One region of the Dietzia sp. SL131 genome, then DNA from elsewhere that is predicted to be linked to it. Evidence: riboswitches for the same ligand, from Rfam matches in the RefSeq annotation. Region 1 holds a riboswitch; the other holds the start of a gene.
The links. Region 1 has a riboswitch for cobalamin ahead of OVA21_RS04925 (ABC transporter substrate-binding protein). Riboswitches for the same ligand answer to the same signal wherever they lie in the genome.
Positions count from the first base shown of each region.

Region 1 (4,094 bases):
GAGCAGGGCCGCCGCGGGAAGCAGGCGCGCCGCGGTGCGGCCCGTGAAGAACCCCGCGAGGTGGGGGATGAGCAGGCCGACGAAGCCGATCGTTCCCGACACCGCCACCGCGCCCGCGGTGAGCAACGAGACGAGCAGCAGCATGAGTACCCGGAACCGGGGCACGTTCACGCCCATCGCGGTGGCGCCGTCGTCACCGGTGAGAAGCAGGTCGAGGTGGCGGCTGCACAGGATCACCACCGTGCCGGCGACGGCGAGGATAGCCACGGGCGCCCACAGCATCGTCCACCCGGCGTCACCGAACCCGCCCGCCAGCCAGCGCATGACCGTGCCCAGCTGGTGGTCGTCGCCGAGGACCAGCAACGTGAACGTGTTGAGCGCACCGAACACCATCGTCATGGCCGCCCCGACCAGCACGATGGCGGTCGTGTCATGGGCGCGGCGGGCCACCAGGACGACGCCCGCCAGCGGGAGCAGCGCGCCGAGGAACGCCGCGATCGGCAGGGTGAACACGCCCCACATCCCGGCGCCCACGCTGAGGACCGTGAGCACCACGACGCCGAAGCCCGCGCCCGAGGAGACGCCGAGCAGATACGGGTCGGCGAGAGGATTTCGGGTGACCGCCTGGGCGACGCCACCCGCCACGGCCAGCGACGCGCCCACGGCCGCCGCCATGAGCGCCCGGGGCAGTCGCGACTCGAGGACGATCGCCTCGCGGGCGTCGGTCCACCACGGGTCGAAGACCCCCGGCGCCAGGCGGTGCGCGACGATCGCCCACACGTCCCCGATCGGGATGGACACCGAGCCCAGGGAGACCCCGGCCGCGATCGTCATCGCGAGCACCGCCACGAGCGGGAGGCAGATGAGCCACAGCGACCGCCGCCCGGTGGGCGGGGCATCGGCGATGCGCCCGGAGCCGGGGCGGGGATCGATGCCCGTGCCGGCGCGGTCAACGCGCCCGCTGGCCTTCTCGGCGACGGTCGTCATGTCACTGCCCGAACGCGTGCGGGTGCAGCTCACGGGCGATGGTCTCGGTGGAGGTCGTCATCCGCGAGCTCTCGAAGAAGTCGGACAGCGGGACCACCACGATGCGGTTCTCACGGATCGCCGGCGTCGTGGACATGATGGGCTGCGCGCGCAGGTAGGCGATCTTGTCCTCCGCGCTGGTGGCGCCGTAGTCGAGTACCACGATCGCCTCGGGCTGACGCTCGCCCAGGATCTCCCATGTGGACGTGAGATAGGGGCGGTCGCCCTCGGAGAAGATGTTGTCCGCGCCCGCATACTCGCCGATCAGTTGTCCGATTCCCACGCCGCCGATCGTCGTCGGTTCTGATTCGCCGCCGTCGTAGAAGAACGTGGGGGTGCCGGTGACACCCGACGCATCGAGTGTCTCTCGGACCTCCCTCATCTCGCCGGTAATCCGGTCCGTCAGGTCCCGTGCCCCCGGCTCGACGTCGAGGATCCGGCCGAGTTGGGAGAAGTCGGTCTCGAGCATCGACAGGTCACCGAAGCCTTCTCCGCAATACTCGGAGAACAGGAAGGTGTTGATCCCCGCGGCCTCGAGGGCATCGCGGCTGCGGCCCTCCTTGTCGTCGAAGGCGCTGCGCATCCCGGCCACCACGAGGTCCGGCTCGAGGTCCACGATCTGCTCCCAGGTGGGGTACTCCTCGGCCAGCGAGGGGATGGTGTGGAACTGGTCGGCGACCTCCGGCAGGACGTCGTCCTGCTCGCCGTATCCCATGCCCACGATCCGGTCGCCGGCACCCAGCTGGATGAGGGTCTCGGTGACGTGGTCGTTCATCGAGACGATGCGCTGGGGTGGGGCGTCGTAGGTGGCCTCGCGGTCGCAGTTGGTGATGGTCACCGGGTCGGCGAAGGGTTCGGTTGAGCCCGCGGCCTCCTGCGCCTCGCCGCGGGAGCAACCGGTGAGGGCGATCCCCGCGACGAGCAGGGTGGCGAGCGTGATTCTGGGGTGGCGACGGAACATGATCAGTCCTCGGATCGTGTCGTGCGGTCGACGACACGTGAGACCCGCAGGAGGGTAGGAGTCGACGACGACACCACGTCACCTGACAGGACCCCGGATCGCAGACCACGGCGATGTACTCGGAGTCGCGAACATCCGGGCAGGTAATCGGGCTCGCGGTCACCAAAGTGGCCACACACCGTTGCGGGTCAGCGCCGGATTCCCACCGGTCTTCCCCTGCTCGTTCCGGATGTCAGCAGTACGCCCTCAGGATAGGCACACCGCGTCCGCGAGCGGTGCAGGCACCCCGGCTCGGCGGAGCCGACCACCCGCGCTTCGTGGCCCGGCGACGCCCGAGGACGGCGCGACGCACGACCACACCCAGCACGGCCAGCGCGGCGGTGGCCAGCTGGACGCGGTCGTGCAGCAGAACCGCGCGGCGGATGTCGTCGGCCCGGACCGACCGGCCGTCACCGAGGACCGCCCGGTCCTCCACGCCGTACGGGTACGGCGTGGGCCCGCCGAGCCTGACCCCGAGCGCGCCCGCGCACACGGCCTCGACGACCCCGGCGTTCGGGCTCGGGTGCGCCCGCGCATCACGGAGCCACGCCCGCAGGGCCCCGGCGGGACTCCCGCCCACGGTCGGGGCGCAGACCACCCCGAGCGCGCCGGCCCCCCGGGCCGGCAGGAACCCCAGCACATCGTCGAGCCGCGCCGCAGCGGTGCCGAAGTGGCGGTACCGCTCCGAACGGTGACCCACCATCGCGTCGAGCGTGTTGGTCGCGCGGTGGACGGCGGCGCCGGGCGAACCCGCCACCGCGGCCCAGAACAGCGTCGCCACCGCCGCATCGGAGGTGTTCTCCGCGACCGACTCGACGACCGCTCGCGCGAGATCCTCCGGGCCGAGCGCGGCCGGATCCCGTCCGCACAACCACGGCAACAGGTCCCGGGAACCCTCGTGATCGCCCCGGGCGAGCAGGTCACCCTGCCGCCGCGCGACCTCGAGCAGCGACGACCCGCCCAGGCACGACCACACCACGGCCGCGTCCCACACCACGGCCGCCGCGAGGTTCCTCCCGGCCAGACGGCAGACGACCGTCACCGTCGCAGCCGTGCCCCCCACGAGGACGCCGGTGAACAGCAGGCCCGCCGCCCGCTGCGCGTTGGGCGTCCGGCCGGGCCGCAGCAGGCGCGGCTCCACGGCGAGCGCGACCCGGCCGAAGCCCGCGACGGGGTGAAACCGCCCCGGGTCGCCGACGAGGCGGTCGAGGGCGAACCCGGCCGCGATGCCTGCCGCGCGGGTCGCGAGTGCGGTCCCGTCAGCGCGCGAGATAGCGGACATGCGCCCCCCGCCCGTCATGGGTCACCTCGGCCTCCACTCCGTACACCTCCCGGATCAGGTCGGCGGTGAGCACCTCGTGGGGCGCGCCGCCGGTCACGAGCCGCCCGCCGGACAACACGATCAGATGGTCGCAGAACGTGGCCGCCAGGGTGAGATCGTGCAGGGCCGCGATCACCGTGGTGTCGGTGGAGCGGACCAGGGCCAGCAGGTCGAGCTGGTGGCGGATGTCGAGGTGGTTGGTCGGTTCGTCGAGGACCAGCACACCGGGCTCCTGGGCCAGCGCCCGCGCGATCTGCACCCGCTGCCGCTCGCCGCCGGACAGCGTCGCGTACCGCTGGTCCAGGCGGTCGCCGAGGCCGGTCGTGGCCGCCGCGCGCCGCACCACCCCGTCGTCCCCGGGACCCGGACCCGACCAGGCCGCGCGATGGGGGATGCGGCCGAGTTCGATGACCTCCCGGACCGTGGGGTTCTGGTCGGTGGTCGCCTCCTGCGCCACCAGGGCCACGCGCCGGGACAGGCGTTTGCGGGGGAGTGATCGGATGTCCGTGCCGTCGAGGTGCACCGATCCGGTGTCGGGCCGGAGCAGGCCCGTCAGGATGCGCAGGAGCGTCGACTTGCCGGATCCGTTCGGCCCCAGCACCCCGACCATCGTGCCGGGGGCGGGAGCTACGGTGACGTCGTCGAGGATGGTCCGGCCGCGCACGGACCACGAGACGCCTCGAGCCTCGAGGGTCGACGGGGCGGCGGTCATCGGCCGTGTCCCCGGCGGAGGAGGAGCCCGACGAA
Region 1 is NZ_JAPPRI010000003.1:870,211-874,304, forward strand. It holds gene OVA21_RS04920 (FecCD family ABC transporter permease) at 1-987, opposite strand, end outside; gene OVA21_RS04925 (ABC transporter substrate-binding protein) at 989-1,987, opposite strand; cobalamin riboswitch at 2,109-2,250, opposite strand; gene OVA21_RS04930 (cobalamin biosynthesis protein) at 2,220-3,308, opposite strand; gene OVA21_RS04935 (ABC transporter ATP-binding protein) at 3,286-4,059, opposite strand; gene OVA21_RS04940 (FecCD family ABC transporter permease) at 4,056-4,094, opposite strand, start outside.

Region 2 (4,094 bases), 2.6 Mb from region 1:
GCGGGACGGCCAGCGTGGCGGCGGCCAGCGTGGCGGCGGCCAGCGTGGCGGCCGGCGTGGCGGCCGGCGGGACGGTTGGCACCGAGCAGCCAGTAGCGCAGAAGCAGGGCCCGGGGGCGGTCATACCGCAATCCCGGGCCCTCCGCTGGCCGACGACGCGTTCCCGCGTTCGACCTTCCGCCTGCCTAGTTCTCCAGGGCGTTCACCACGGTGAGTTCGCCGTCGGAATGCGAGACGCGGATGCGCTTCTTGTCGAGCTTGCCGACGGAGGTCTTGGGGATCTCGTGGACGAACGCGAACTTCTCGGGCACCTGCCACTTGGCCATCCGTTCGGCCAGGTGATCGCGCAGCTCCTCGACGCTCGGGTCGGGCACACCGTCCTTGACGACGATGGTGGCCAGCGGCCGCTCGTCCCACTTGGGGTCGGGGACACCGATCACGGCGGCCTCCGCCACGGACGGGTGCTCGAGGAGGTAGTTCTCCACCTCGACGGACGAGATCCACTCGCCACCGGACTTGATGATGTCCTTCGCGCGGTCGGTGAGCTGCAGGAACGCCTCGGGCTTGATATACCCCACGTCGCCGGTGCGCAGCCAGCCGTCGTCGAAGGAGTCCGAGGCGTCCACCTTGTAGTAACTGCCGGTGATCCACGGGCCGCGGACCTCCAGCTCGCCGACGGACTCGCCGTCCCATGGCAGGGCCTGGCCGGAATCGTCGACGATACGGGCCTTCACGCCGGCGATGAGTCGGCCCTGCGTCATGCGGAGCTCGAACTGCTTCTCCTCCGGCAGGGAGGCCTTCGGGCGGGACAGGGTGCCGATGGGCGAGGTCTCGGTCATGCCCCACGCGTGGACGATGTTGATCCCGTATTTGTCCCGGAACTTGCGGATCAGCTCCGGCGGGCACGAGCTGCCGCCCACGACGACCGCACGGAAGCTCGACATGTCGATGGGGTGGTCCACGCTGTACGCGTCCACTGCCTGCCAGATCGTGGGGACGGCGGCGGCCAGCGTCGGACGCTCGGAGGCGATCATCGCGGCCAGCGGCTCGGGCTGTAGGAAACGCTCCGGCATGAGCAGCGAGGCGCCCACCATGAACGCGGCGTACGGCAGGCCCCACGACATGGCGTGGAACATCGGCACGATCGCCAGCACGTTGTCGTCGAGCGAGATGTCCATGCCGTCGGACATGCACACCTGCATCGAGTGGAGGTAGATCGACCGGTGCGAGTAGACGACGCCCTTCGGGTCGCCGGTGGTGCCCGAGGTGTAGGCCATCGCGGCGCCGGAGTTCTCGTCGACCTCCGGCCAATCGAACTCGGTGGGCTGGGCGGCGAGGAGCGCGTCGTAGTCGTGCACCTGGATGCCCTCGGGAGCCTCGAGGTTCGCGGCGCCCCCACCGGTGACGATGACGTGCTCGACCGTCGAGAACCGGGGCAGGAGCGGCTGCAGGAGCGGGACGAGGCTCGGGTCGACGATCACGACCTTGTCCTCTGCGTGGTTGGCCACGAACTCGAGCTGGTCCGGGAACAGCCGGATGTTCAGCGGATGCAGCACGGCGCCCATGGACGGGATCGCGAGGTAGGCCTCCAAGTGCTCGGAGTTGTTCCACTGGAATGTGGCGACCCGCTGGTCACCGTCGACCCCCAGGGAACGCAGCGCGTTGGCCAGCTGCGCGGCGTGCTTGCCCAGATCGCCGTAGGTGATCTTCCGTGGTCCCTGATCGGTCCAGGTGGTGACGACCGCATCGGAGTGGACGGTCGCACCGAACTGCAGGATCGTGCTGATGTTCAACTGCTCCGGCATCATCGTGCTCTTCATGAGGGGCTCCTTGATCGAGGGGTGGCGTCTGTCACTCTCGTGTCGAGACTACCTGACGTCCATGACGTCCTTGGGCCGTGTGGGCGATCACCCGTCGAGGTCGTCGAAGACGGTCTGGACGGTCCTCGTCGCCGCGAGGGCCGCCGGCGCGCCGCAGTACTCCGAGGCGTGGATGACCGCCTCGGTGATCTCCTCGCGGGTCAACCCGTTGGTCAACCCGCCGCGTACATGCCCCGCCGGCTCGGCGTCCGCGCGCAGTGCCACGAGCATCCCGATATTAAGCAGGCTGCGATCCCGTCGGTCCAACCCGGGCCGGTTCCAGATGTTGCCCCACACGTTCTCTGCGACCACGTGCTGGATCGCCTCCGACTCCGTCCCGACAGCCCGGTCCATGGCCCGGTCGACGAAGTCGTCGCTCATCACCTCGCGCCTGGTCGCGAAACCCTGCTCGCGCAGATCCGCGGCCGAAGGCCCCTCGCCTGCAGAACTCGTCGTCGTCGTCATCTCCACGGTCCTCTCCCACTGCCGACAGGTATCGCGATCCATCCTCCCCGACCGTCGTCACCAGCTCCGCGTGACCTCGCCCCGCCCCGGCCAGGCGCGGGGACGGCTCGGACAGGGGCGACAGCGGATGTATGGGATGGGCGGACGCGACGACGGGTGGGATACCCTCGACGGGTCCGGCCACCAGCGTCGGACCCCGCGGCAACTCGGCGGAAGTCGGTGCGAATCCGACGCTGTCCCGCAACTGTGATCCCGTCTCAGGACGGGCGAGCCAGGTCGGCCGGTTCCGCGGCAGCCGTACGTACTGACCTCGGACGAAGGACGGTCGCGTGCAGCGGCCCAGGCCGCGGCCCGAGCTGTTTTCTTCCTCCGAATCACGGAGGATGCCATGCACCATCCACGAGCCCGCTCGCTGCTGCTCGCCCCCCTGGCCGCCCTGGCGCTGGTCGCCTCCGCGTGCAGCGGCAGCGGCACCGGCGGCGACGAGCCGGCCCCGGCCGACCAGACCTCCGCCGCGGCGGAGGAACCGCAGGCGATCGTGTCGCTGGCCCCCACCACCACCGAGATGCTCTACGCCGTCGGCGCCGGGGACAGCGTCGTGGCGGTCGACGAGCGGTCCGACTTCCCCTCCGACGCCCCGGTCACCGACCTGTCCGGCTACACGCCCAACCTCGAGGCGATCCTGGGATACGCGCCGGACCTCGTCGTGCTCACCGACGACACCGGGGACATCGTGGCCGGCCTCGAACGCTCCGGCGTCGAGGTGCTGCAGCTGCCCGCCGCGCAGACCCTCGACGACACCTACACCCAGCTCGAGCAGGTCGGGGCGGCCACCGGGCACATCGGCGAGGCCGCCGAACTCGTGTCGCGGATGCAGAGCGAGATCGACGAGATCGTCGCCTCGGTGCCGGAGCGCGAGACCCCGCTGACGTACTTCCACGAGCTCGACGACACCTACTACACCGTCACCGACGACACCTACGTCGGGGAGATCTACTCCCTGTTCGGCCTAACCTCGATCGCCACCGGCGACGACCCCTACCCGCAGCTGTCCGAGGAACTCATCCTCGAGGCCGACCCGGACCTCGTGTTCCTCGCCGACGGCCAGTGCTGCGGCATCACCCCGGAGGTCGTGGCCGAGCGGCCGGGTTGGGACGGACTCACCGCCGTGCGCGACGGGCGCGTCCACGTGGTCGACGAGGACCTGTCCAGCCGGTGGGGCCCGCGCGTGGTCGACTTCATGCGCGAGGTCGCCGCGATCGTCACCGCGGTGCCCGACGCCGCGCCGGAGACCGCGGAGAGCCCCGCGAACCAGCCCGCCTCGTGACCCGCCCGTCGCCCCGCCGCGCCCTCGTGCTGGGCGGGGCGACGCTGTTGCTGGCCGCGGCGGTCCTGCTCGGCACCCTCATCGGCCCGGCCGGCCTCACCCCGGGCGGCGTGGTGCTCGAACTGGTGGGCCGGCTGCCGCTCGTCGACATCAACTCGGGGTTCACCGAACGTCAGCAGGTCATCCTCTGGGAGATCCGCATCCCACGCGTGGTGCTGGGCGCGATCGTCGGCGCGATGCTCGCGATCGCCGGGGCCACCTACCAGGGCGTGTTCCGCAACCCGCTCGCCGACCCGTACCTGCTCGGGGTGTCCAGCGGGGCGGGGCTGGGCGCCACCCTGGCGATCGTCGTGGGCGGCGCGATGGGCTCGGCGATGGTGCCGCCCGCCGCGTTCGCCGGCGGCATGATCGCGGTGCTGGCCACCTACACGCTGGGCCGCAGT
Region 2 is NZ_JAPPRI010000003.1:3,420,758-3,424,851, reverse strand. It holds gene OVA21_RS17045 (long-chain fatty acid--CoA ligase) at 186-1,820, opposite strand; gene OVA21_RS17040 (carboxymuconolactone decarboxylase family protein) at 1,908-2,324, opposite strand; cobalamin riboswitch at 2,485-2,623, shown strand; gene OVA21_RS17035 (ABC transporter substrate-binding protein) at 2,713-3,651, shown strand; gene OVA21_RS17030 (FecCD family ABC transporter permease) at 3,648-4,094, shown strand, end outside.
Region 2: another riboswitch for cobalamin. It lies ahead of OVA21_RS17035 (ABC transporter substrate-binding protein); the one in region 1 lies ahead of OVA21_RS04925 (ABC transporter substrate-binding protein).